2 regions of the Pseudomonas sp. H1_A03 genome follow, and region 2 is predicted to be linked to the other one. Evidence: predicted binding sites of a transcription regulator. Region 2 holds the regulator's gene; the other holds the start of a gene.
What was found. The regulator FliA, encoded in region 2, starts transcription of late flagellar genes. The targets are predictions, from matches to a motif close to CTAAAGTTTNNNNNNNNNNNGCCGNTAA.
Positions count from the first base shown of each region.

Region 1: the regulator FliA is predicted to act here: its motif matches at 1,361-1,388, upstream of AB4O35_RS16800 (methyl-accepting chemotaxis protein).

Region 1 is NZ_CP162829.1:3,611,803-3,623,784, reverse strand. It holds gene AB4O35_RS16805 (acyl-CoA dehydrogenase family protein) at 1-1,128, shown strand, start outside; gene AB4O35_RS16800 (methyl-accepting chemotaxis protein) at 1,453-3,078, shown strand; partial or broken gene AB4O35_RS16795 (hypothetical protein) at 3,363-3,611, shown strand; gene AB4O35_RS16790 (multidrug effflux MFS transporter) at 3,685-4,905, shown strand; gene AB4O35_RS16785 (TetR/AcrR family transcriptional regulator) at 4,923-5,528, shown strand; gene AB4O35_RS16780 (LysR family transcriptional regulator) at 5,624-6,580, opposite strand; partial or broken gene AB4O35_RS16775 (hypothetical protein) at 6,674-7,144, opposite strand; gene AB4O35_RS16770 (APC family permease) at 7,203-8,606, opposite strand; gene AB4O35_RS16765 (NAD(P)/FAD-dependent oxidoreductase) at 8,650-9,942, opposite strand; gene AB4O35_RS16760 (Rid family hydrolase) at 9,992-10,411, opposite strand; partial or broken gene AB4O35_RS16755 (tyramine oxidase subunit B) at 10,450-11,593, opposite strand; partial or broken gene AB4O35_RS16750 (helix-turn-helix domain-containing protein) at 11,978-11,982, shown strand, end outside.
Region 2 is NZ_CP162829.1:5,635,751-5,647,732, reverse strand. It holds gene flhF (flagellar biosynthesis protein FlhF) at 1-1,073, shown strand, start outside; gene fleN (flagellar synthesis regulator FleN) at 1,180-2,013, shown strand; gene fliA (RNA polymerase sigma factor FliA) at 2,010-2,750, shown strand; gene AB4O35_RS26065 (chemotaxis response regulator CheY) at 2,920-3,294, shown strand; gene AB4O35_RS26060 (protein phosphatase CheZ) at 3,313-4,101, shown strand; gene AB4O35_RS26055 (chemotaxis protein CheA) at 4,113-6,329, shown strand; gene AB4O35_RS26050 (protein-glutamate methylesterase/protein-glutamine glutaminase) at 6,377-7,507, shown strand; gene AB4O35_RS26045 (flagellar motor protein) at 7,507-8,247, shown strand; gene motD (flagellar motor protein MotD) at 8,263-9,150, shown strand; gene AB4O35_RS26035 (ParA family protein) at 9,202-9,990, shown strand; gene AB4O35_RS26030 (CheW domain-containing protein) at 9,990-10,781, shown strand; gene AB4O35_RS26025 (chemotaxis protein CheW) at 10,862-11,344, shown strand; gene AB4O35_RS26020 (DUF2802 domain-containing protein) at 11,345-11,737, shown strand; partial or broken gene yegS (lipid kinase YegS) at 11,960-11,982, shown strand, end outside.

The DNA.
Region 1 (11,982 bases), 2.0 Mb from region 2:
GCGATTTCCCTGGATGATGTGATTGCGGAGATTGCCGAGCGTCGCAGCGAGTTTAACCAACGCTCCCATGTCCCTTTAGACATGATTGAAAAAATGAAAGCAGTGGGTATCTTCCGCGCCAGTACTCCCAAATGTTTCGGTGGCGATGCGCTGCCTCCAGCCGAGTTCCTGCGCATCGTAGAGCGGGTTTCCGAAGCCGACGGTTCGGTCGGTTGGGTGACCGCGTTCGGCTCAGCCAACATCTACCTGGCGGCACTCCCCCCGGCAACCCAAGCATTGATTTATGCCAACGGGCCAGACCAGGTCTATGCTGGCGGCCTTTACCCTCTACAACCTGCCAAAGAGACTGAAAATGGCTGGGAAGTCAGCGGGCACTGGCGGTTTGCTAGTGGGTGCAAAGGTGCCAACTGGATTGGTGTAGGCATCGGTGGCACATCGGCCAACGGTGGAGGACCGACGGCAGGCAAACCGCTGACCGCTGTGTTCCCGGCAAGCGAAGTGCAGATCGTCGACAACTGGAATGTTGTCGGGATGCAAGGCACGGGGAGCCATGACCTCAAATTGCACCAAAAGAACGTCCAACGCGAGTGGACTTTCGTGCGGGGCAGTGCCTCCACAATTGACGAGCCCCTCTATCATTACCCGTCTGTTTCCTACCAGGCGCAAGTTCACGCCGCCGTTAACCTCGGGCTGGCACGCGCAGCACTGGACTTGGTGATCGCAATGTCGGGCAGCACCAAGACTGTCACCGGTGCCCCGCGTTTGGGTGATCGCGCTTATTACCGCAGCGAACTGGGTAAGGCAGAGGCGATGCTGCGAAGCGCCCAGGCGTTTTTCTACGAATCCGCCGAAGCTGTATGGGCCTCGCTCATCGCCGGTAATCCGGTGACCCTGCAGCAGACTAACTTATTACGTCTCAGCGCCACCCATGCCGCTCATACCGGAGCGGACGTAGTCATGAAGGCTTATCGACTGGCGGGGACTGCAGCCATCTTCAATGACAATCGTCTGCAATGGATCGTACGCGACTCCATGGTAGTGACACAGCATGCTTTCCTCGGCGAAGCGACTTACGACGGCGCTGGCGCGGTGTTCGCGGGCATCGAACCGACCATCCCCTATCCTTGAGCACCACTATGCACAGCAGCTTCTGTCACGCTGCTGCAGCCTCTAGAGCTGATTCTGTAAGAGAAATATGCAACCTTGTTAGCGAGTCTCTACCAACTGAACGAAAATCGCGTCCAGGCCGTCTGGGTTGAAGATTGTCGCAATCGGGCTGCATCGGGCCGACATCAGTCGATGTATGTAAGTTGGTGAGTGGGCAATATCAGTTTTAATATGCGGCACACAGCTGTTTTCGCTCAAGTGTGTCATCAAGCGACCGATAAAAACTTATGCGCTGGGCCATCCGCCGCTGCTTGCGGGGAGCACATTCCACGCTCTGGGAAAACCATGACAATAAGAACAATGAACATTGCTCCGCGCGCATTTCTGGGGTTCTCCCTGATAGGCGCGCTCATGCTGATTCTCGGCCTCTTCGCCCTTTCTCAGATGAGCAAGATCCGAGCAGCTGGCGACGACATCGCGATAAATGGCGTCCCTAGCTTTCAGACCCTGAATGCTCTAACGGTGACGGGCGTCCGCATGCGGGTTTTATCGCATCGGCTGTTAACTGATCGCGAACCAAATATTCAGAACAGGACCATCGAATTACTTGCGGAACAAAACCAACAACTTAACCAGTCGCAGGCAGCATACGCCAAACTGATTTCATCCCCTGTAGAGCAATCCGACTACAACGACTATATGCGGCTGATGGGTGAATATCGCAAGATTGAAACGCGCCTTGTTACCCTCAGTCGGGCTGGCGATCTGCAGGAGCTAACGCGCGTGCTGAACGCCGAGTCTGCGGCTAACGCTGAGCAGATAAACGTGGCGTTGGGTAAGCTTACTGACTTCAATAACGCCCAGCTGGCTATCATCAATCAATCCGCTGCTGACCAGTACAGCTCTGCGTTCAACTGGGTTGTCGGCCTCCTCATTATTGCCTCGCTGCTGACCATGCTGTTTGCCTGGCTGCTGACCAAGAGCATCACCCAACCTATAGCGTTGGCACTTGAAGCGGCTGAAACCATAGCCGAAGGTAATCTGACCCGACCGATAAAGGTTGATGGCACTGACGAAGCGGGCAGGTTGCTGCTCGCCATGCAAAAAATGCAGGAGAAACTGCGCGATACCTTGATGCGTATTTCCGGATCCGCAACACAACTGGCTTCCGCTGCCGAGGAGCTGAACGTAGTTACCGATGAAAGCGCCCGCGGCCTTGCGCAGCAGGACAACGAAATAGAACAAGCCGCGACTGCAGTCAACGAAATGACCAGCGCCGTCGAAGAAGTGGCGCGTAACGCAGTGAGCACTTCAGAGGCGTCAAAAAACGCGACGGCGTCAGCAGGCGATGGCCGGGATCTAGTTCACGAAACCGTCAACGCTATCGAACGCATGAGCGGGGATGTGCAAAGCACCGCCGATCTGATTGGTAATCTTGCGGAGGAGTCCCGCGACATCGGCAAGGTTCTGGACGTGATTCGTGGCTTGGCGGATCAGACCAACCTGCTGGCGCTGAACGCAGCTATTGAAGCGGCCCGGGCCGGTGAAGCCGGTCGCGGTTTTGCGGTTGTCGCCGATGAAGTACGCGCTTTGGCCCATCGCACCCAACAGTCCACAAGCGAAATTGAACGTATGGTTGGCAGCATTCAAGGCGGCACCCAAAAAGCGGTCAGTTCAATGCGTAACAGCACTGACCGTGCTGAATCTACCCTGAGCATCGCGAAAGGCGCAGGCTTGGCGCTGGAAACCATCAACACCGCAGTGATCGAGATCAACGAGCGTAACCTGGTCATCGCCGCCGCTGCGGAAGAACAGGCTGCAGTCGCCCGTGAAGTGGACCGCAACTTGGTCAACATCCGAGACCTGTCGACGCAATCTTCCAACGGCGCCGCCCAGACCAGCGCCGCCAGCGGCGAGTTGACCCGCCTGGCGGTTGACCTGAACAGCATGGTGTCGAGGTTTCGCTTGTAATAGGTATCGGAGGCCATCTGTTGGAGCGAGGCTTGCCCGCGCGTACGATGAAGAGGTCTGCCTGATACACCAAGGCGCCTAGTTCGCAGGCAAGTCTGGCTCTCATAGAGTTCAATTTGAACCCTGATCCCGCCCACAAAGTTACGGCCATTGGCGCTAAGCGTCCCGTTGGCGTGTGGGCCAACCGTGGCGCTGGATAACGGCGCCAGGTGGTCCTCTGTGTTGCCTCAAAATTGCCCCGACTACAACGAGATGGCCACCCTCTCCGCCCCATCGCTGGTGCGGAAGGTGACGGCGTCTGTCGATACATCCAGCGCGCCAGGCTCGAACGCAGCGTGATCGATTTGGCCAACCCGTTGCTGCGCACTGAGTCGCTTACCTCGATCGCTTAAAAATGATGTTTCACAGATTCCGCTCATTTCAGCCGCTTCTTGAAAAAACACTTTGAACTGAAGCCTAAAACACTTTCGTGCGCATGCATTGCGCGGAGCGCTGGCAGGTGCTGCCTGGCCACTAAGAAAATAACCGCTTGACCTTGCCTCTCGGTTCTCGTTAACTTCACGCCACTTTCCTACCTTCCGGTAGGAAGTCAATCATGAGTTTGTTATGGAAAAGAGTCATTTCGGCAATCCTTCACTGAAGTTTGCCATTGCCTTGGGGGCCATCGCCGCACTGGGGCCCTCAGCCGTCGATATGTATTTGCCAAGCCTGCCCGAAATGGCGGTTGATTATTCGACCAGTGTTGCCAGCATTCAGCTGACGCTCACGGTCTTTTTATTGGCAATGGGGCTTGGACAATTGCTGTTCGGGCCGGTAGTCGACGCCTTGGGCCGTCGACGTCCACTGATAGCAGGCTTGTTGCTGTTCAGTTTGAGTGCGCTGGCTGCAGGAGCGGCACCAACCCTTGAGTGGCTACTCGTGGCACGATTTGCCCAAGGGATAGGCAGTGCTTTGACGTTGGTGGTCATCATGAGCATGGTGCGTGACGTCACTCAGGGCGTTCAGGCAGCAAAACTTTTTGGCCTGCTGCTGACCATTCAAGGTGTTGCTCCCATCATCGCCCCGGGGTTGGGTGGTTACATTGAGGCGCATTTCGGATGGCGGGCCGTCATGCTGGTACTGGCTGTTCTCGGTGCGCTGGTGGCGGTGAATTCGATGGCTGTTTTGCCTGAAACACTACCAATGCAAAAGCGCGAGCCATTGAATATGAGCCTTGCGATACGCACGTATGCGCGCCTCGCAAAAGACGGTCGTTTTCTAAGGCCAGCTTTAGCGCTGTCAGCCGTGTTCTTCTTTCTCTTTGCCTATGTGGGCGGCGCTACATTTGTTTATCAGAAGGAATACGGACTGCCTGCTGCCCAGTTCGGTACGCTGTTTGGCGCAACCGGCATCGCGATTCTCATAGGGGCCGTCGTGGCTACCAGACTGGTGGGCAAGTACGGTTTGGCCCGCATGGCAACGGCTGGAGCTTTTTGCATCTTTGCAGGTTCTGTCATGGCCTACGGCGCAGCAGTATCTGGTTCTAGTTTGTACTGGCTGGCTGCCGGTGTCGCGGTAGCACTGCTTGGATTGGGGATTGCAGAAACCTCACTGATGACGCTGGTGATGTCTTCGCAAACCACTGCCCTGGGTTCAACGGCTGCATTGCTCGGCGCGTTTCAGCTTGGCATCTCGGCCTTCGCCACACCGTTGACCGGTTGGGCGAGCAGCTATGGCGCCATTGCCTGGTGCGCATTCCTGATAGTCTGCGCCGTTATGGTGGGTGCGCTGACCTGGGTCAGTGTGCGCGAAGGCAGGGCCGAGCACATCACCGCGTTAAATCACTGAATTAAAAGGTCATCCCGATGAAAGTGCTGAGCCCTTCCGCAAGCAGAATCTGTGATATCGCTCTGGTGCATTTCGCTGAGCGGGGATACGACGCCTCGTCGCTCAATGAAATCGCTGTCGTGGCAGGTATGCGCAAGCCCTCGTTATACGCGCACTTCAAGAGCAAGGATGATCTGTTCAACGCCGTGCTGAATCTGGCGCTGGCGACGGAGAGGCACTATATCGAAGAGATGTTTGCAAGCGTCCCGGCGAATGATGACGAGCCCGGCAAGCTGTACACGGACAATCTTTCAAACCGCTACGAGTCTTCCGCTGCCCTGCGTTTCCTGCTGCGAACGGCATTCTTTCCGCCTTCGGAGTTAAAGGCATCGGTGACAAGTGGCTTTGAAGCCTATCTGGACCGTCTTCATGAACGCTTTGGCGCAAGCCTTGAGAACAGGTATCCAGCCCTGTCGGCGAACGAGATTTCAATGTTTCAGGATGCTTATATAGCGGTTGTCGACAGCCTTCATGTCGAGTTGATTTACTGTAGTGAAGGCACCTACTGTCGGCGTCTTACCGCTTTGTGGCGCATTCTTGGTGATTCGCTGTCTCTGGCTGTGGGGAAGGTGGCGCATGGATAAATCAACCATTCAAATTTTGCAAAAACATCTAAACGCTATCATCCGCCTTGCTCCCTTGCCCGCCTCCCGTGCTGCCTTTTTAATGAGAAACACACTCAGACAAGCATACTCTTTGCAGTACGGCCATCGCCTCTACGCATCAATGAAATAGCTCTGGCAAGATGGCGTATCAACGCGTGGCTCACTGGGGAAAGCTTGCGGGATGGGCGAACGATGATTCGCATTTCGGTACTGCTCATTGCCTCACATGCTAACGGGATCGCCTTGAACAACCCTGATGTCAGCTCGGAAACCAAGGGCAGTTCTGGCAGCACGGTACTGGCTATCCCTGCGCGGACCAGGTCCAGGATGACCTGTAGTGAGTTGGCGGTAACCACCGGCTCAATCGTAAACGGCTCATCCTTGCAAGCTTGAGTAACCAGCTCCCTAACGCGGTATTTGGGGCCAGGCAAAACCAACGGTGTATTGGCAAGATCTGTTAACGTCAGCACATGCTTTTTTGCCAACGGACTTTCCCTGGACACAATCGCACGGAGCGGCTGCTCGAACGCATACAAACTGCGGAGGGTGGCTGTGCTTGCTGGCGAAAAAGCAAGGCCAATGTGCGCTTCGTCATCTTGGATCATCCGCTGTACCTCAAAAGACGGCGCGATGATGATTTCGATATGAGCATCGGGGTATTGCTTGAAAAAGTTTTGCAGTTCCACGATTGCCTGGGAGCCCAGCAATCCTTCTCCGATGGCAATGATAGTCGTACCTAGAAAACGCCCTCGCAACTCGCTGAGCTGATCCAGCAACGCTTCATGCTGGCTAGCCCTGGCACGGTAATAATCAATCGCAACCTGCCCAGCCTCAGTCAGGCGAATCCGATGAGTGCCCTGCTCTACCAGATCAATGTCTAGTTCCGCCTCTAACTTGGCAATCTGTCGACTGATCGACGAGGGGGCAATGCCTAGCTCGTCAGCCGCTGCACGCATCGATCCGAGTTGATGGCTGAAGAAGAGATATTTGAGTTGTTGGTCCTGGAAGTCCAGTAGGACATTGGATCTCATTACTGTCACCGCTCATCAGGCTACTTTCTGTCCGACTAAGACGCATTTTGAATCCCGGACACGTCTCATCGCTTAGGTGGTTCACGTTTCTCTGCGCCAACCCTCCTGACCATCGAGACGCAGCACGGCCGTTTTGTCGAAGTTCTTGCATGCTCCCAACCAAGTAGGTACTGCCACCCCGTTTATACTCGCTATCGGCCAAACCGTTATCGAAGTTCGTGCCGTCGCCGCAAATTAGAAAACCATCGCCGACCGTAACCCTCTGGCGGCCGAAGGACACGTCTGGGCCGTCTTTACCCAGTGCCTCGAACCGTTCGCCAGAGCGCCAGCCAGGCCCTGATCACCACTGATTCCGTACTTGATATAACCTTCGCGCCTGGTAGACGAACCCTTAGACTTACTGCCGGAGTTCGAGTAGTTCTGCTGGCTGTTAAAGACACCGCACGTGGCTTCGAGGTTAGCGCTGAGGTGAGTATCTTCATCTGAGTAAAGTTCGTAGGCGCTGGTTTGTATGCTGCCAGCGATCAACGCTGCAAGAGTGGAAATACCGATGGCCAAGTTAATCGATTGAGCGTAGCGGGTAGGCGCTTACCAATGAACGCCTACCTTGCGCCCAGTTTTATTAGTCCATATCAGGCTCAAAAATACCCCGTTTCATATAAAATTTAACCCAGATAACGCTACAGATGGTGATGAACGAAAGCATGCCGCCAGTAATGGCATAAACAGAACTCGTCAACGCCGGCGAGGGGGAATTATTGATGGCCACATACAGTATGGCAACAATTGCAAAGATTTGCGGTAAAGGGAAGAACGGAGAGCGGTATGGACGTGGGTGATCCGGCATCCGCTTACGCAAGACAATCACATTCAGATGCGCAATCAAGTAGGCGATAAGGTAACTGGTGCTGGCCGCGATAACAAATAGGATGATCGAGTCAATATCAAGCGATAAGTAAGGAATAACTATCGAAATGCTCAGCACTACGGTGGCTACCCAAGGCACATTATAACGATTAACTTTTTTGAAAATGGGTAGCAACTGATTTTGTTCAGCCATCCCATGCATCATTCTTGGAACGGCTGCCAGTACAGTATTAACAGAACTGGAAGTCGCAGTAAGTGCAACAACGGCTGTAATCACCAAGCCGGTAGAGCTACCAAATACAGCCATGATAAAGTCAACATATGGCATTTTAGCACTAACCAAGGTTTCCGAGTCCATATAAAAGGTTATACCATAGCCAAACCCGACGAATAAGAAAAATATTACGAACAAGGAAAGATGCATGGAGCGAGGAACATTTTTATGTGGACCTTTTACCTCGCCTATCAGCGAGCAAATGTACTCTATGCCGACAAAACACCACATCGAGAGTGCAATGAATCCGATAAAACCGAAGTTAGTCACGCTAGCAAAACTCCAGTCAACCGGAGTACCCGCCAACTCTGGGTGTGGTTGTGCTGTTCCCGTGATAGCAACACATGACACCAGTGCAATTGCGCTCACCATGACTACAACAAGCAGGTTTTGTACTCGTGCGAATACGTCTGCCCCCATTAAATTAGTAATGGTAAGGCCGACCAGAATAAGTAGAGATATTGACTTAGTTGGCACGAAGCCAGGCAGCAGTTTGGACACAATAATATCAATCATAAACATCTCAACCGGCACCGCCAGCACGGATACAACAATGTAACCGGCAAAAACGGCAACAATAGCTGGGACATGACCTAGTGCTTTTTGGGTATAGGTAGCCAGTGTTCCTTTTTGAGGAAACATCAGAGAAAGCTCGGCAAAACTCATCGCATTACATTGTGAAATTGCCAACGCTGCCACCATGGCAGCCAGAAATGTCATGGCACCAAAACCAACGCCCTGTGCCGTCGATATCATTGCGCCTTGAGCAACAACCAAGCCGATACAAATTGACATCATCGTGAGTAATCCGAACTTTTTGGATAGTTGCGGGTTCGCACCAGCAGCCGTGAGATTGGAACTGGATATCTTCGTAGATTCGCTCATGTGTAGTGTCCATTTATTATTTAAGGGCCAATACTCGATTACTTCAGAGGCGATCAAACCGGTATGGAGCTGGGTCAACGAGTGGGGTCATATGGGTTACGAGGTCTGCTGCCAGTTGCCCAGCAGCGGGGCCGGTACCAAAACCATGACCTGAGAAGCCAGTGGCAATCGTCAGCCCAGGAATGGACTTAATATGGTCAATGACAGGGTTTGAGTCTGGGGTTATATCAATCTGCCCCGCCCAAGCTTCGCAAATGCTTGCGTTTTCAAAAATCGGCCAGGCCTTGCGAAGGTTGCTCAAGGCTTCCTGGATAAGGCTTTCGTTGACAGACGGGTCGAGTGTTCGAACGCGCTCAAACGGTGAGGTTTGGTCTGCACGCCAGCGGCGCTTTAGGGCAAGGTCCTGGAGGAAAGGTTTGCCTAAAGAAACGCGTAAAAAGGAACCTTGCCCACGAAGCAGACTGAGGTACCGGTGGCCAATTAATAAGTGATCCAAGGTTAGATTAGCGTCCAAGGCCGCGCGCTGGGTGATGATGTAACCACCCTCTATGTGTTTTCGAAATGAAAAATCAGGGCCTCCAACGGCAATATCAGTGGGACCCTCCATTGGGGTAGTGCGAAGCACGGAGCATGTGAGAGGAAGAGTTGGGTAACTAACTCCAACATTACCTAGAAAACGGCGAGACCAGGCGCCACCGGCTAATAGCACCTGATCACAGCGAATCTCACCGTGCTCGGTAACGACACCGCTAACTTTCCCACCCGTCGTTGATAGTGTTCTAACGGCACAGTGCTGAATTAAGACTGCCCCTTTTTCGATGGCTGCCTGTGCAAGCGCAGAGGTGGCCAGATGGGGCTCTGCTTTGCCGTCTGAAGGTGTGTAGAGAGCACCCGCCCACTCACCTTTGCCTCTAGGTACACGCTCATTAATCTCGCGTGCGCTAAGCATTTGGGAGTCTAAGGATAAAGACTCCACCGACTTCAACCAGCGTTCATGTAACGCTAAGTGCTCTTGATTTGCTGCAAGAAACATAATACCGGATTGCTGATAACCCACTTCGCGGCCAATGCGCTCAGGCATACCTGCCCATAGGCGATCTGCCGCCAGAGCTAATGGCACATCAGCTGCGTGCCGATTAGTCTTGCGCACCCATCCAAGATTTCGCGAGGATTGCTCGCCTGCAATATGCCCTTTTTCCAGGAGGACAACTGGAATATTTCGCTCGGCTAAGGTCAATGCCGCTGTCACACCAATAATGCCACCTCCGATAATGACGACAGTGGTGGATTTTGGTAATTGATCAGTAGTCCTCACTGACTCGAGAGTTTTCGTCATGACAATTTCCTGAGGTGCCCGCGAGAGTATCTGAAATGCTCAACCGTCGTTACTCTAGTTCTACGTTAACTTTATTTAGATTTGACGCACCACGGTACGCTGTAACCTCCACCTCTACTTTGTATACGGTTGAGCCTAATGGTGGGCAAGTGATCGTCGTGGCCGGATTGATGCCTTTGAATTTCTGCGCGATGAATCCCATCACAGCATTTACATGCTCGGGTGATTGGACAAAGACACGAGACATCACGACGTCAGCCAGAAAAGAGCCCAGTGAAGCCAGGATCTTTTCAATAATCCGAAACACTTGCACAGCCTGCTCAACGGCATCCTCAGGAATTTCCTTAGTATCTGGATTACGCCCCGCAGTGAGAGATACATAAATCCAGTTATCTACCGCCACCGCTCGAGAGTAGCTGCCTAGCACTTCAAATTTTGAGCCGGCATTTACTTTTATAATATCTTTCATCATGAGAAACGCCTATGACATTAAATAATAAATTATATTTAACGAAGTACTGGCTCATCCCATAGATTAAGTTTTACCCCAATGCCTTTTTGAACTGCATTGCGGTAAATCACTGTCGCCCAAGCTACGTCCTCAACCGGCATACCGCCAACAGACAAAATGATGATTTCCTCATCGTTTTGGCGCGCGGGTGTTATGCCTGCACAGATGTCACCCAAGTCCTCCAGCGCATCGCGGGAAAGTTTTCCCTTCCCCGACCAGATCCATAAATCGCATACCCACTAACGGGATCAGGTTATGGGCCGGCTTGGGTAGTTCTTCATACCACGCATCGTAAAGCCCTGTGTTATCAAGTACTTTGCGTACATCTGCTTGCTCCATGCCGTCGTCCAAACGGCAAAAGGCAGGCATCGCAAGGAAAGCACCCGGCTTAACCCACTCGCGCTTGACCAAGGGATACGTCGATGGATCGCCGACATCACCGGAGTTACAGTAAGTAATGATGTCAGCACCGCGGACTACGTCTTCAACTGTATCGACCACATTGACATTTCTGATTTGAGGAAATACTTCGTTAACCCACTTAACGAACCTATTTAAGTTGTTTTCTCCACGGCCTTTGATATTGATTGTGTCAATTTCTGGGCACGTCGACATAAATGCAGTGACCGATGTTTTGCCCATGACGCCCGGGCCTAACAAGCCAATAACTTTTGAATTTTTCCGCGCAAGGTGACGAGCACCTACGCCAGGAACCGCCCCAGTTCGATAAGCCGACAACAGATTGGCTGACATATAAGCCAGTGGCGCGCCGGTATCGACATCGTTTAAAATGAACGTCAAAATTGAACGTGGTAAACCTTTTTCGCGATTCGCAACGTTAGAGCCGTACCATTTCACACCACAGGCCTGGAAGTCCCCGCCAAGGTAGGCGGGCATAGCCATTAAGCGACGATCAGGTGTAGGCTTCGGCATGTTGGGAAAGGGAGAATCTGCGGGAAATGTAATTTGTGAGCCATGAGAGTCATTATTAGCACCTGCCATGCGATAATCACCTTGCTGAAGCAGAATAAACATTTGCTCCATGGTGTTCACGCACTCAGCCATGTCCATCACTCCGGCTTTGATCATGTCCTGCTCGGAGAGATAAATGAAATCGATCTTGGCATTATGTTTTGACATAGTTTTTATCCGCAATATTATTATGTTGTAATTGGCATTAATTGAAAATCTGTTCGGATTTTCTTCCAGGCTTACGTCTAAGGGATGTGGGTCACATCTCCCGCACTTTATCGACGTGTCATTCACCCACTCAAAGACGCAAATTCCATTTCCAGTTTCGTAGTGCACCTGGTCATGCCAAGCGAGTAGCTATTCATATAAGGCTGACAGCTGCCTTCGCACTAGGCGGCCATTTTGTCGCTCAAGGAAATCTAAATCTTCCCCATCACTACCCACCCCTTCAGGATCAAGAAAAATTCTTAAACGGACTTGCTTTGAATTTTCCGGCGCAGGGCGATGAAAAATGACCCTGGCGTATTTAACGTCTCAAACAATCCTAAAGTTATTAT
Region 2 (11,982 bases):
GCGACAGCGATGCCACCACCAATCGCCAATTGTTCGCTGGCTTGCCGCTGACGGCTTCCGAGCCGTTGGTTGAGCCGACCTTCAAAGAACCGCCGCGTCCCGCCGCACCAGCCCCGGCTGCTGGCGTCGACCAGCGTGTGTTCGACTCGATGCGGTTTGAACTCAACGGCCTGCGCGAACTGCTCGAAGTGCAGCTAGGCTCGCTGGCCTGGACGCAGTTGCAAGGCAGCAAGCCGCTACAGGCCAACCTGTGGCGCCGCCTGCAACGCATCGGCCTGTCCGGCCCGTTGTCGCGCGACCTGCTGGCCCTGACCACCGAAATCGAAGAGCCACGCCAGGCCTGGCGCATGTTGTTGGCGCACCTGGCGCGGATGATCACCACGCCGGAAATCGAACCTCTGGAAGAGGGCGGTGTGATTGCCATGGTCGGCCCTGCCGGCATGGGCAAGACCACCACCCTGGCCAAGCTGGCGGCGCGTTATGTGCTCAAGTACGGCGCGCAGAATATCGCGCTGGTGAGCATGGACAGCTACCGTATTGGCGCCCAGGAACAGCTCAAGACCCTGGGCCGAATTCTCAATGTGCCGGTGACCCACGTCGATCCGGGCCAGTCCCTGGCCAACGCCCTCGACCCGTTGCTGCGCAAGCGCGTGGTGCTGATCGATACCGCCGGCCTGCAAGCCAGCGACCCGGCCTTGCGCATGCAGCTGGAAAGCCTCGCCGGGCGTGGCATCAAGTCGAAGAATTACCTGGTGCTTGCAACCACCAGCCAGAAACAGGTTCTTACCGCTGCGTATCATAGTTACAAGCGTTGTGGCCTGGCCGGTTGCATCCTCACCAAGCTCGATGAAACCGCGAGCCTGGGTGAAGTGCTGAGCCTGGCCATCAGTCATGAATTGCCGGTCGCCTACCTGACCGACGGGCCGCGGATTCCGGATGATCTGCATCTGCCGCGCCGTCATCAGTTGGTCAGCCGTGCAGTCAGCGTGCAAATGCAAGAAGAGCCTAGCGAGGAAGCGATGGCCGATATGTTCGCCGACCTTTACCACAGCCCCGCAAAACGGGTGGGTTGAGGTCAGGATGAACACAATGAAATGTATCTACATCGATGGTCTGCAAGCGATTCACGCGGCCAAGCCATGTAGCCTGCGTCTAAGCAAGACAAGGTAAAGAAATAAAATGGGCAGCATGCATCCCGTACAGGTGATCGCGGTGACCGGCGGCAAAGGTGGCGTCGGAAAAACTAACGTGTCAGTGAATTTGTCCCTGGCCCTGGCAGAGCTTGGCCGTCGCGTCATGCTGCTGGATGCTGACCTGGGGCTGGCGAACGTCGACGTTCTGCTGGGGCTGACGCCCAAACACACCCTTGCCGATGTGATCGAGGGCCGCTGCGAGCTGCGCGATGTGCTGCTGCAGGGCCCCGGTGGCATCCGCATCGTGCCGGCCGCCTCTGGCACCCAGAGCATGGTGCACCTGAGCCCAGCGCAGCATGCCGGCCTGATCCAGGCGTTCAGTGATATCGGCGACAACCTCGACGTGCTGGTGATCGACACCGCCGCCGGGATCGGCGAGTCAGTGGTCAGCTTCGTGCGCGCCGCGCAGGAAGTCTTGCTGGTGGTCTGCGATGAACCCACCTCGATCACCGACGCCTACGCCCTGATCAAACTGCTTAACCGCGACTACGGCATGAACCGCTTCCGCGTCCTGGCCAACATGGCCCAGAGCCCGCAGGAAGGGCGCAACCTGTTCGCCAAGTTGACCAAGGTCACGGACCGCTTCCTCGATGTCGCCTTACAATACGTTGGCGCAGTTCCCTACGACGAGTGTGTGCGCAAGGCTGTGCAAAAGCAGCGTGCAGTCTACGAAGCGTTCCCTCGTTCCAAATGCGCATTGGCGTTCAAGGCTATTGCCCAGAAGGTCGATACCTGGCCGTTGCCCGCCAACCCTCGGGGGCATCTGGAGTTTTTCGTCGAGCGATTGGTGCATCAGACGAGCGCAGGACCGGTGCTATGACAGCGAACGGCTACAACGCTTACAAGAAGTCTGCCCGTGACAGCCAGGGCGAGTTGATCGAGCGCTACGCGCCCTTGGTCAAGCGCATTGCCTATCACTTGCTGGCACGCCTGCCCGCCAGCGTCCAGGTCGAAGACTTGATCCAGGCCGGCATGATCGGTTTGCTCGAAGTGTCGACCAAATACGACGCGAGCAAGGGGGCGAGTTTCGAGACGTATGCGGGTATCCGTATCCGTGGCGCGATGCTCGATGAAGTGCGTAAAGGCGACTGGGCGCCGCGTTCGGTACACCGCAATACGCGCATGGTCAGTGACGCAATTCGCGCAATTGAAGCAAAAACCGGTCGCGACGCTAAAGATCACGAAGTTGCGGCCGAACTCCAATTGAGTCTCGACGATTATTACGGGATTTTGAACGATACCTTGGGCAGCCGCTTGTTCAGTTTCGACGACCTGTTGCAGGACGGCGAACACGAAGGGCTGCACGAAGACGGCGCGAGCGCTCATATGGAGCCATCGCGCGACTTGGAAGATGAACGCTTCCAGGGGGCGCTGGCGGAAGCGATTGCCAATTTGCCGGAGCGTGAGCGGCTGGTGTTGGCGCTGTACTACGACGAAGAGCTGAACCTCAAGGAAATCGGTGAGGTCCTGGGGGTCAGTGAATCGCGGGTCAGCCAGTTGCATAGCCAGTGCGCAGCCCGCTTGCGGGGGCGTTTGGGAGAGTGGCGAGCGCGCTGACAGGCAGTGTGGGGGGCACTGCAGACGATACCGCGACGGTGATTGACCTTCGCGGGTTCGACCCGTGGTGGCCCCGGCAGTCCTTTTTGTGTAATGCCTGTTGAATGAAATGGCGCGTCCAGGTGCTGGGCGCGTTTAAGACTGCTTGGAGGTCGAATTGGACAAGAACATGAAAATCCTCATCGTTGATGACTTCTCAACGATGCGGCGGATCATAAAAAACCTGTTGCGTGACCTTGGGTTCACTAACACGGTCGAGGCGGATGACGGCATCACAGCCATTCCGATCCTCAACAGCGGCAGCATCGACTTTCTGGTAACAGACTGGAACATGCCGGGCATGACCGGTATCGACTTGCTGCGCCACGTGCGTGCTGACGAAAAGCTGCGCAGCCTTCCTGTGCTGATGGTGACCGCCGAAGCCAAGCGTGAGCAGATCATCGAAGCCGCCCAAGCCGGGGTTAACGGTTACGTGGTCAAGCCATTCACTGCATTGGCCTTGAAAGAGAAGATCGAAAAAATCTTCGAACGCATCCACGGCTAATGCCATCGCGGGGGAGCTATGGAGCATAAAGAAACGTCACAGGGAGACTTTGAGTCGACCCTGAAAAAGCATGCTCACCAGTTGGTCGAAAGCCTTGAAAAAGGCCAGTTCGGCGACGCGGTGCAGTTGATCCATGAGCTCAACCAGACCCGTGACCGCGGCCTGTATCAGGAAGTGGGCAAGCTCACGCGCGAGCTGCACAGTGCGATCGTCAATTTCCAGATTGACCCGCATATGCCCCAGGCCGAAGAAATTTCGCAAATCACCGATGCCACCGAACGCCTGTCCTACGTGGTCAGGCTGACTGAGGCGGCGGCCAACCGCACCATGGACCTGGTGGAAAATGCCACGCCCCTGGTCAATGGCATGGCCACCGAAGCCCAGGCCCTCAGCGTTGACTGGGGCCGCTTCATGCGTCGCGAAGTCGGGGCTGAAGAGTTTCGTGAGCTGGCGCGTCGGGTCGAAGGGTTCTTGTCACGCAGCGAGCAGGAAAACCGCACGGTTTCCAGCAACCTCAACGACATTCTGCTCGCCCAGGATTACCAGGACCTCACCGGCCAGGTGATCAAGCGTGTGACCCAGTTGGTCACCGAAGTGGAAAGCAACTTGCTCAAATTAGTGCTTATGGCAGGCCAGGTAGACCGTTTTGCCGGTATCGAACATGACCGCGAAGCGATCCTCTCGGAAAAAGATCCACAAAAACATCTCGCCAAGGGTGAAGGTCCGCAGATTCATGCCGATAAACGTGAAGACGTTGTATCGGGTCAGGATGATGTTGATGACCTGTTATCCAGTTTAGGCTTCTAAGGAGCACCCACATGAGCTTCGGCGCCGATGAAGAAATCCTTCAGGATTTCCTTGTAGAGGCCGGCGAAATTTTAGAGCAGCTGTCCGAACAGCTGGTCGAGCTGGAAAGCCGACCAGATGATGCGAACCTGCTCAATGCAATTTTTCGCGGTTTTCACACTGTAAAAGGGGGCGCCGGCTTCCTCCAGCTCCATGAGCTGGTGGAGTGCTGCCACATCGCCGAGAACGTGTTCGACATCCTGCGCAAGGGTGAGCGTCACGTTGATTCGGAGTTGATGGACGTGATTCTCGAAGCACTGGATGCGGTCAACGGGATGTTCAGCGAAGTCCGCGAACGTTCCCCGATCACCGCGGCCACGCCGGAACTGTTGGCTGCGCTGGCACGTTATGCGGAGCCCGCCGACCTGTCGGCTGCGCCGGTAGCAGAAGCGGCGCCTGAGCCGTTGGCTGAGGCCGAGCCGGACGTGACCGACAGCGAGTTCGAACAGCTGCTCAACTCCCTCAGTGCCGTCAAGGCCGAGGCAGAAGCACCGGCCGCCGTTGCTCCGGCAGCGGCGCCGACCAGCGAAGACATTACCGACGCTGAGTTCGAGTCCCTGCTCGACCAGTTGCACGGCAAAGGCCAGTTCGCGGCCGACGCCGTGCCACCGGCGGCGGCTGCCGCGGCACCTGCCGCGCCCGTCAGCACTGACATTACCGACGACGAATTTGAAGCGTTGCTCGACCAACTGCATGGCAAGGGCACCTTCGCGGCCGATGCCTTGCCGGCCGTCGCCGCCACGCCTGCAGCGGCTGCCAGCAGTGCAGCGCCTGCCGCTGCTGCACCGGCAGGCGATGGGTTGATTTCCGATCACGAATTCGAATCCCTGTTGGACGAGTTGCACGGCAAGGGCAAGTTCAGCGAAGTTGCTCCGGCCGCTGCGGTGGCCACGGCTGCACCGGTTGCCGCCAAAGCCGCCGCCCCTGCACCGGCCGCCAAGCCTGCGCCCGCACCGGCCGCCGCTCCGGCGCCTGCACGTGCTGCAGCGGCACCGGTTGCCGAGAAGCCTGCCAGTGAAGCCGAAACCACCGTGCGCGTTGATACCGCACGCCTGGACGACATCATGAACATGGTCGGCGAACTGGTACTGGTGCGTAATCGCCTGGTGCGCCTGGGCCTGAGCAGCGGCGATGAAGCCATGCAAAAGGCCGTGTCGAACCTGGATGTGGTGACTGCCGACCTGCAGACCGCCGTGATGAAAACGCGGATGCAGCCGATCAAGAAAGTCTTCGGCCGCTTCCCGCGCCTGGTTCGCGACTTGGCGCGCCAGTTGAAGAAAGAGATCAACCTGGAACTGGTGGGTGAAGAAACCGACCTCGACAAGAACCTTGTCGAGGCCCTGGCCGACCCGCTGGTCCACTTGGTGCGCAACGCCGTCGACCACGGCGTCGAAACCCCGGAAGAACGCGAAGCCTCGGGCAAGTCCCGTGGCGGCAAGGTGATCCTGGCGGCGGAGCAAGAGGGCGACCACATCCTGCTGTCGATCACCGATGACGGCAAAGGCATGGACCCGGCCATATTGCGTAATATCGCAGTCAAGCGTGGCGTGATGGACAAGGACGCCGCCGACCGCCTGACCGATAGCGAATGCTACAACCTGATCTTTGCCCCGGGCTTCTCGACCAAAACCGAGATTTCCGACGTGTCTGGTCGCGGTGTGGGCATGGACGTGGTGAAGACCAAGATCAGCCAGCTCAACGGCTCGATCAACATCTACTCGACCAAGGGCCAGGGCTCGAAGATTGTCATCAAGGTGCCGTTGACCCTGGCGATCATGCCGACCCTGATGGTGATGCTGGGCAACCAGGCCTTCGCCTTCCCGCTGGTCAACGTCAACGAGATCTTCCACCTCGACCTGTCGCGCACCAACGTGGTGGACGGCCAGGAAGTGGTGATTGTGCGCGACAAGGCGTTGCCACTGTTCTACCTCAAGCGCTGGCTGGTCGCTTCGGCTGCCCATGAAGAGCAGCGCGAAGGCCATGTGGTGATTCTCTCCGTGGGCACCCAGCGTATCGGCTTTGTCGTCGATCAGTTGGTTGGCCAGGAAGAGGTGGTCATCAAGCCTTTGGGCAAAATGCTGCAGGGAACCCCGGGCATGTCGGGTGCGACCATCACCGGTGACGGTCGGATCGCGCTGATTCTCGATGTTCCGAGCATGCTCAAGCGTTACGCCGCTCGGCGTATTTGATTCTGGTGGGGCAGGGCGGTTAGCCCGCCCCGCCTAACGGAGTGTTTATGGCAGTCAAGGTCCTGGTGGTGGACGATTCGGGTTTCTTCCGTCGCCGCGTCTCGGAAATTCTTTCCGCTGATCCAACGATCCAGGTGGTCGGCACGGCCACCAACGGTAAAGAGGCGATTGATCAAGCCATTGCGTTGAAACCGGACGTGATCACCATGGACTACGAGATGCCGATGATGGATGGCATCACGGCAGTTCGGCACATCATGCAACGCTGCCCGACCCCGGTATTGATGTTCTCCTCGCTGACCCACGAAGGCGCCCGAGTGACCCTCGACGCGTTGGACGCTGGCGCAGTGGACTTCTTGCCGAAGAATTTCGAAGACATCTCGCGCAATCCTGAGAAGGTCAAGCAGATGCTGTGCGAGAAGGTGCACAGCATTTCGCGCAGTAACCGTCGCAGCTTATTCAGCGCGCCAGCGCCTGCACCGGTGGTGGCCCCTGCTGCACCCGCTAGTTCCTCATTCAGTCGCCCAGCTCCGGCCCCGGCCCCGGTTGCACGGCCTGCGGTGATGCCGGCACGTGCGTCTGCGCCAAGTGCGCATTCGCCTGCACCTAAGCGTAAAGCCTACAAGCTGGTCGCTATTGGTACGTCCACGGGCGGCCCGGTTGCCCTGCAACGCGTATTGACCCAACTGCCGGCCAATTTCCCGGCGCCGATCGTGTTGATCCAGCACATGCCTGCCGCCTTCACCAAGGCCTTTGCCGAGCGCCTGGACAAGCTGTGCCGCATCAGCGTCAAGGAAGCCGAGGATGGCGACATCCTGCGTCCTGGCCTGGCGCTGCTGGCCCCGGGTGGCAAGCAGATGATGGTGGATGGCCGTGGTGCGATCAAAATCCTGCCGGGCGATGAGCGCCTGAACTACAAGCCGTGCGTGGATATCACCTTTGGTTCGGCCGCCAAGTCCTACGGCGACAAAGTTCTGGCGGTGGTGCTCACCGGCATGGGCGCCGACGGCCGTGAAGGCGCGCGCCTGCTCAAGCAGGGCGGCAGCGCCATCTGGGCCCAGGACGAAGCCAGCTGTGTGATCTATGGCATGCCCATGGCCATCGTCAAAGCGGACCTGGCCGACGCGGTCTACAGCCTGGACGACATTGGCAAGCATCTGGTGGAGGCTTGCCTCTGATGGATGTCTTGAGCCTGATCGGCATCATCATGGCGTTTGTCGCGATTATCGGCGGCAACTACCTTGAGGGCGGCCACCTCGGCGCCCTGGCCAACGGCCCGGCGGCGCTGATCGTGATCGGTGGCACCGTGGGCGCGGCGTTGCTGCAATCGCCCATGAGCTCGTTCAAGCGCGCCATGCAGATTCTGATATGGATCATTTTCCCGCCTCGCGTGGACCTGCCAGGCGGCATCGACCGCGTGGTCAACTGGAGCCTCACCGCACGCAAGGAAGGCCTGCTGGGCCTGGAAGGCGTGGCCGATGCGGAGCCCGACAGCTACGCGCGCAAAGGCCTGCAATTACTGGTGGACGGCGCCGAGCCGGAAGCGATCCGCAGCATCCTGGAAGTGGATTTCTACACCCAGGAAAGCCGCGACATCAACGCCGCCAAAGTCTATGAAAGCATGGGCGGCTACGCGCCGACCATCGGCATCATCGGTGCGGTGATGGGCCTGATCCACGTGATGGGCAACCTCGCCGATCCGTCGCAACTGGGCAGCGGTATTGCCGTGGCATTTGTCGCCACCATCTACGGTGTGGCCAGTGCCAACCTGGTGTTGTTGCCGGTGGCCAGCAAGCTCAAGTCGATTGCCATGCGCCAGTCGCGTTACCGCGAAATGTTGCTCGAAGGCATTCTGTCGATTGCCGAGGGCGAGAACCCGCGTTCCATCGAATTGAAGCTCCAGGGCTTCATGGATTGATGGGAGATATCGATTATGAGCCGTCGTCGTCGCGAGCCTGAAGAACACGTCAACCACGAACGGTGGCTGGTGTCCTACGCGGACTTCATCACTTTGCTGTTCGCGTTTTTCGTGGTGATGTACTCGATCTCGTCGATTAACGAAGGCAAGTACAAAGTCATTTCCCAGGCGCTGATTGGCGTGTTCAACGACGCCGACCGCGCCCTCAAGCCGATCCCGATCGGCGAAGAACGGCCCAAGACCGTGACCCCGGCCAAGCCGCTGGTCAACGATAGCGATGAAACCGCTGCCGGCGTCGGTGGCACCAGCGATCCGCTGAAAAGCATCGCCGACGACATCAGTGCCGCGTTTGGCGACTTGATCAGTTCCAACCAGATGACCGTGCGTGGCAATGAGTTGTGGGTGGAGATCGAGCTTAATTCCAGCCTGCTGTTTGCCAGTGCCGATGCGATGCCCAGCGACCAGGCATTCACCATCATCGACAAGGTGGCGACGATTCTGAAGCCGTTCGAAAACCCGATCCACGTTGAAGGCTTTACCGACAATTTCCCGATCGCCACCGCGCAGTACCCGACCAACTGGGAGCTTTCGGCAGCACGGGCGTCGAGCATCGTGCGCATGCTCGCGATGCAGGGCGTGAACCCCGGGCGCCTGGCGTCGGTAGGGTACGGCGAGTTCCAGCCGGTGGCGAATAACGCCACGGTAGAAGGCCGCGCACGCAATCGTCGGGTGGTGCTGGTGGTGTCGCGCAACCTGGATGTGCGCCGCAGCCTGACCGGTACCGGCACTGCCAATGCAACTCCGGATGCGGCGTTGAAGCGGGCTGGCACACAAACTGCACCGGCACCTGCAAAGCCGCCGGTTCGTCAGAGTGCCGTCAATTCTCCGTCGCCGGCTCAATAACCCTATGCAATGTCTCGGTCGCGCCTGTGCCCGCCGGGAGGAACCAACCGAATGAGAGTCTGGGCAGTTGCCAATCAAAAAGGTGGAGTCGGCAAGACCACCACCTCCATCGCCTTAGCCGGTTTGCTCGCTGAGGCGGGCAAGCGTGTGGTCGTGGTGGACCTGGACCCTCACGGCTCCATGACCAGCTATTTCGGCTACGACCCGGATGCGCTGGAACACAGCAACTACGACCTGTTCCTGCATAAAGGCAGCGTGCCGGCCGATTTGCCGGGCCAACTGCTGCTGCCTACCAGCAACGAAAGCATTTCCCTGCTGCCCTCCAGCACCGCCCTGGCCACCCTGGAGCGCCAGTCGCCGGGGCAGAGCGGGCTGGGCCTGGTGATCGCCAAGACCCTGGCGCAACTGTGGCAAGACTTCGACTACGCGATCATCGACAGCCCGCCGTTGCTTGGCGTGTTGATGGTGAACGCCCTGGCAGCCAGCCAGCAACTGGTGATCCCGGTGCAGACTGAACACCTGGCGGTTAAAGGCCTGGAGCGCATGGTCAGCACTCTGGCGATGATCAACCGCTCGCGCAAACAGGCGCTGCCGTACAGCATCGTGCCGACCTTGTTCGACCGTCGCACCCAAGCGTCCCTCGGCACCCTGCGCGTATTGCGCGATGCCTATCCGGAGGCCATCTGGAACGGCTACATCCCGGTGGACACGCGCCTGCGTGACGCCAGCCGTGCAGGCCTCACACCGTCGCAGTTCGACGGCAAGAGCCGTGGCGTCCTTGCCTACCGCGCATTGCTCAAGCACCTGCTGTCCCAGCAGCTTGTGGCGCAGGTGGCGTGATGAACCGGCCCACCAAACTCAAGACCCGGCCGCAACTGGCACTGGAATCCTACCTGGATGCCTTGCTGCAGGATGCGACCGCGCAAGAACTGCCGGAACCGATCCTGGTGCTGGAGCCGGCTGTCGAACCAGTGGCCTTGCTGGATGAATTCCAGTTGGCGGTGCTGGAAGAGCAAGCCCGAGATGCGCAGGTCGTGGTGCCGATTACGCCGGTTGTGACCGCGCCTGTGGTGGTTGCGCCCGTCGTGCTCGAGCCGGTGGTGGAAGTGCACCTGCCACCGAGCATCACGCCGCCGCCGGTGACCGGTGATGGCCGCCCGAGCTGGGCTGCAGAGCCGTTTGAATGCCTGCTGTTCGACGTCGCCGGGTTGACCCTGGCGGTGCCGCTGGTGTGCCTGGGCTCGATTTATTCACTGGAAGGCCAGGAACTGACGCCACTGTTCGGGCAACCGGAGTGGTTTCTCGGCATCCTGCCCAGCCAGGCCGGCAACCTGAAAGTCCTCGATACCGCGCGCTGGGTCATGCCTGACCGTTACCGCGACGACTTCCGCCAGGGCTTGCAATACGTGATCTCGGTGCAGGGCTACGAGTGGGGGCTGGCCGTGCATCAAGTCAGCCGCTCGTTGCGCCTGGACCCGAACGAAATCAAATGGCGCAGCCATCGGGGTCAACGGCCTTGGCTGGCGGGCACCGTGATTGAACACATGTGCGCGTTGCTTGATGTTTCCGAACTGGCCGAGTTGATCGCCAGTGGCGCCGCCAAGTCGATGCCAATAACTAAACGCAGTTGATTGAACAATAAGGGCCGCATGTGAATGCGGTCAGCGAAGCACACACGCCGTGTAAAACGGCATTTGAAGGGGTCAGGGGTATGAACAAGTCAGCGTCCGCACAAGGTTTGGATGATCCGATCCTGCAATGGGTTACCTTCAAACTGGACAACGAGTCCTATGGCATTAACGTGATGCGCGTGCAGGAAGTGCTGCGCTACACCGAGATTGCCCCGGTACCGGGTGCACCGAGCTACGTGCTGGGCATCATCAACCTGCGCGGCAACGTGGTGACGGTGATCGACACCCGCCAGCGTTTCGGCCTGGTGCCGACCGAAGTCAACGACAATACGCGTATCGTCATCATCGAGGCCGACAAGCAAGTGGTCGGGATCATGGTCGATAGCGTGGCCGAAGTGGTCTACCTGCGCCAATCCGAAGTTGAAACCGCGCCGAACGTGGGTAACGAAGAGTCCGCCAAGTTCATCCAGGGCGTGTGCAACAAGAACGGCGAACTGCTGATTCTGGTTGAGCTGGACAAGATGATGAGCGAAGAAGAATGGTCGGATCTGGAGAACATCTGATTGTTTCTTGAAGCAGCGGTAATTGTCCTGGCCCTGTTGTGGGCCGGGACGTTGGCATTCCTGCTGCGCTATGTGCGCCAGCAACGCGAGTTGTTGTTGCAGCAGGCTGAGCGCGATGCTGTGCGTGACCGGCGCGTGCTTGAGTTGGTAAAGCGAGTCGATCATTACCAGCAGAGTGCGGTAAAGGTTGGGGATGAGGTGCATGAACTGCGCGCGATCCTTGCGCCGATCCCGGATAAGCTGGCGCAGATTGAGCAGCGGGATCCCTCGAGTCTGTCGTTTGCCCAGGCCGCCAAGTTGGTGGGGATGGGGGCTACGGTGGATGAGCTGACGCAGTCGTGTGGGTTGACGCAGGCTGAGGCGCAGTTGATGAGTAAGCTGCATAAGAGCTGACTGTGGGCTTTGCTCGGCGTACATATCCATTCCTGCGGTAACGACTACCTATGGTTCCGCTCTTACAGCGGGTCACTTTTGGAAGGATCCAAAAGTAGTGGCCGTTACCTAAAAAACGGATAGGTACTCAGTCATCCAATTATTTTCCCATTCCATGGCTTTTTTCTCCTCGCCAAAGGTCCACATCCTTCAAGCACCTTTGAATCCAGGAGTAACCCACCCATGACCACCCCCAAGGCACTGTT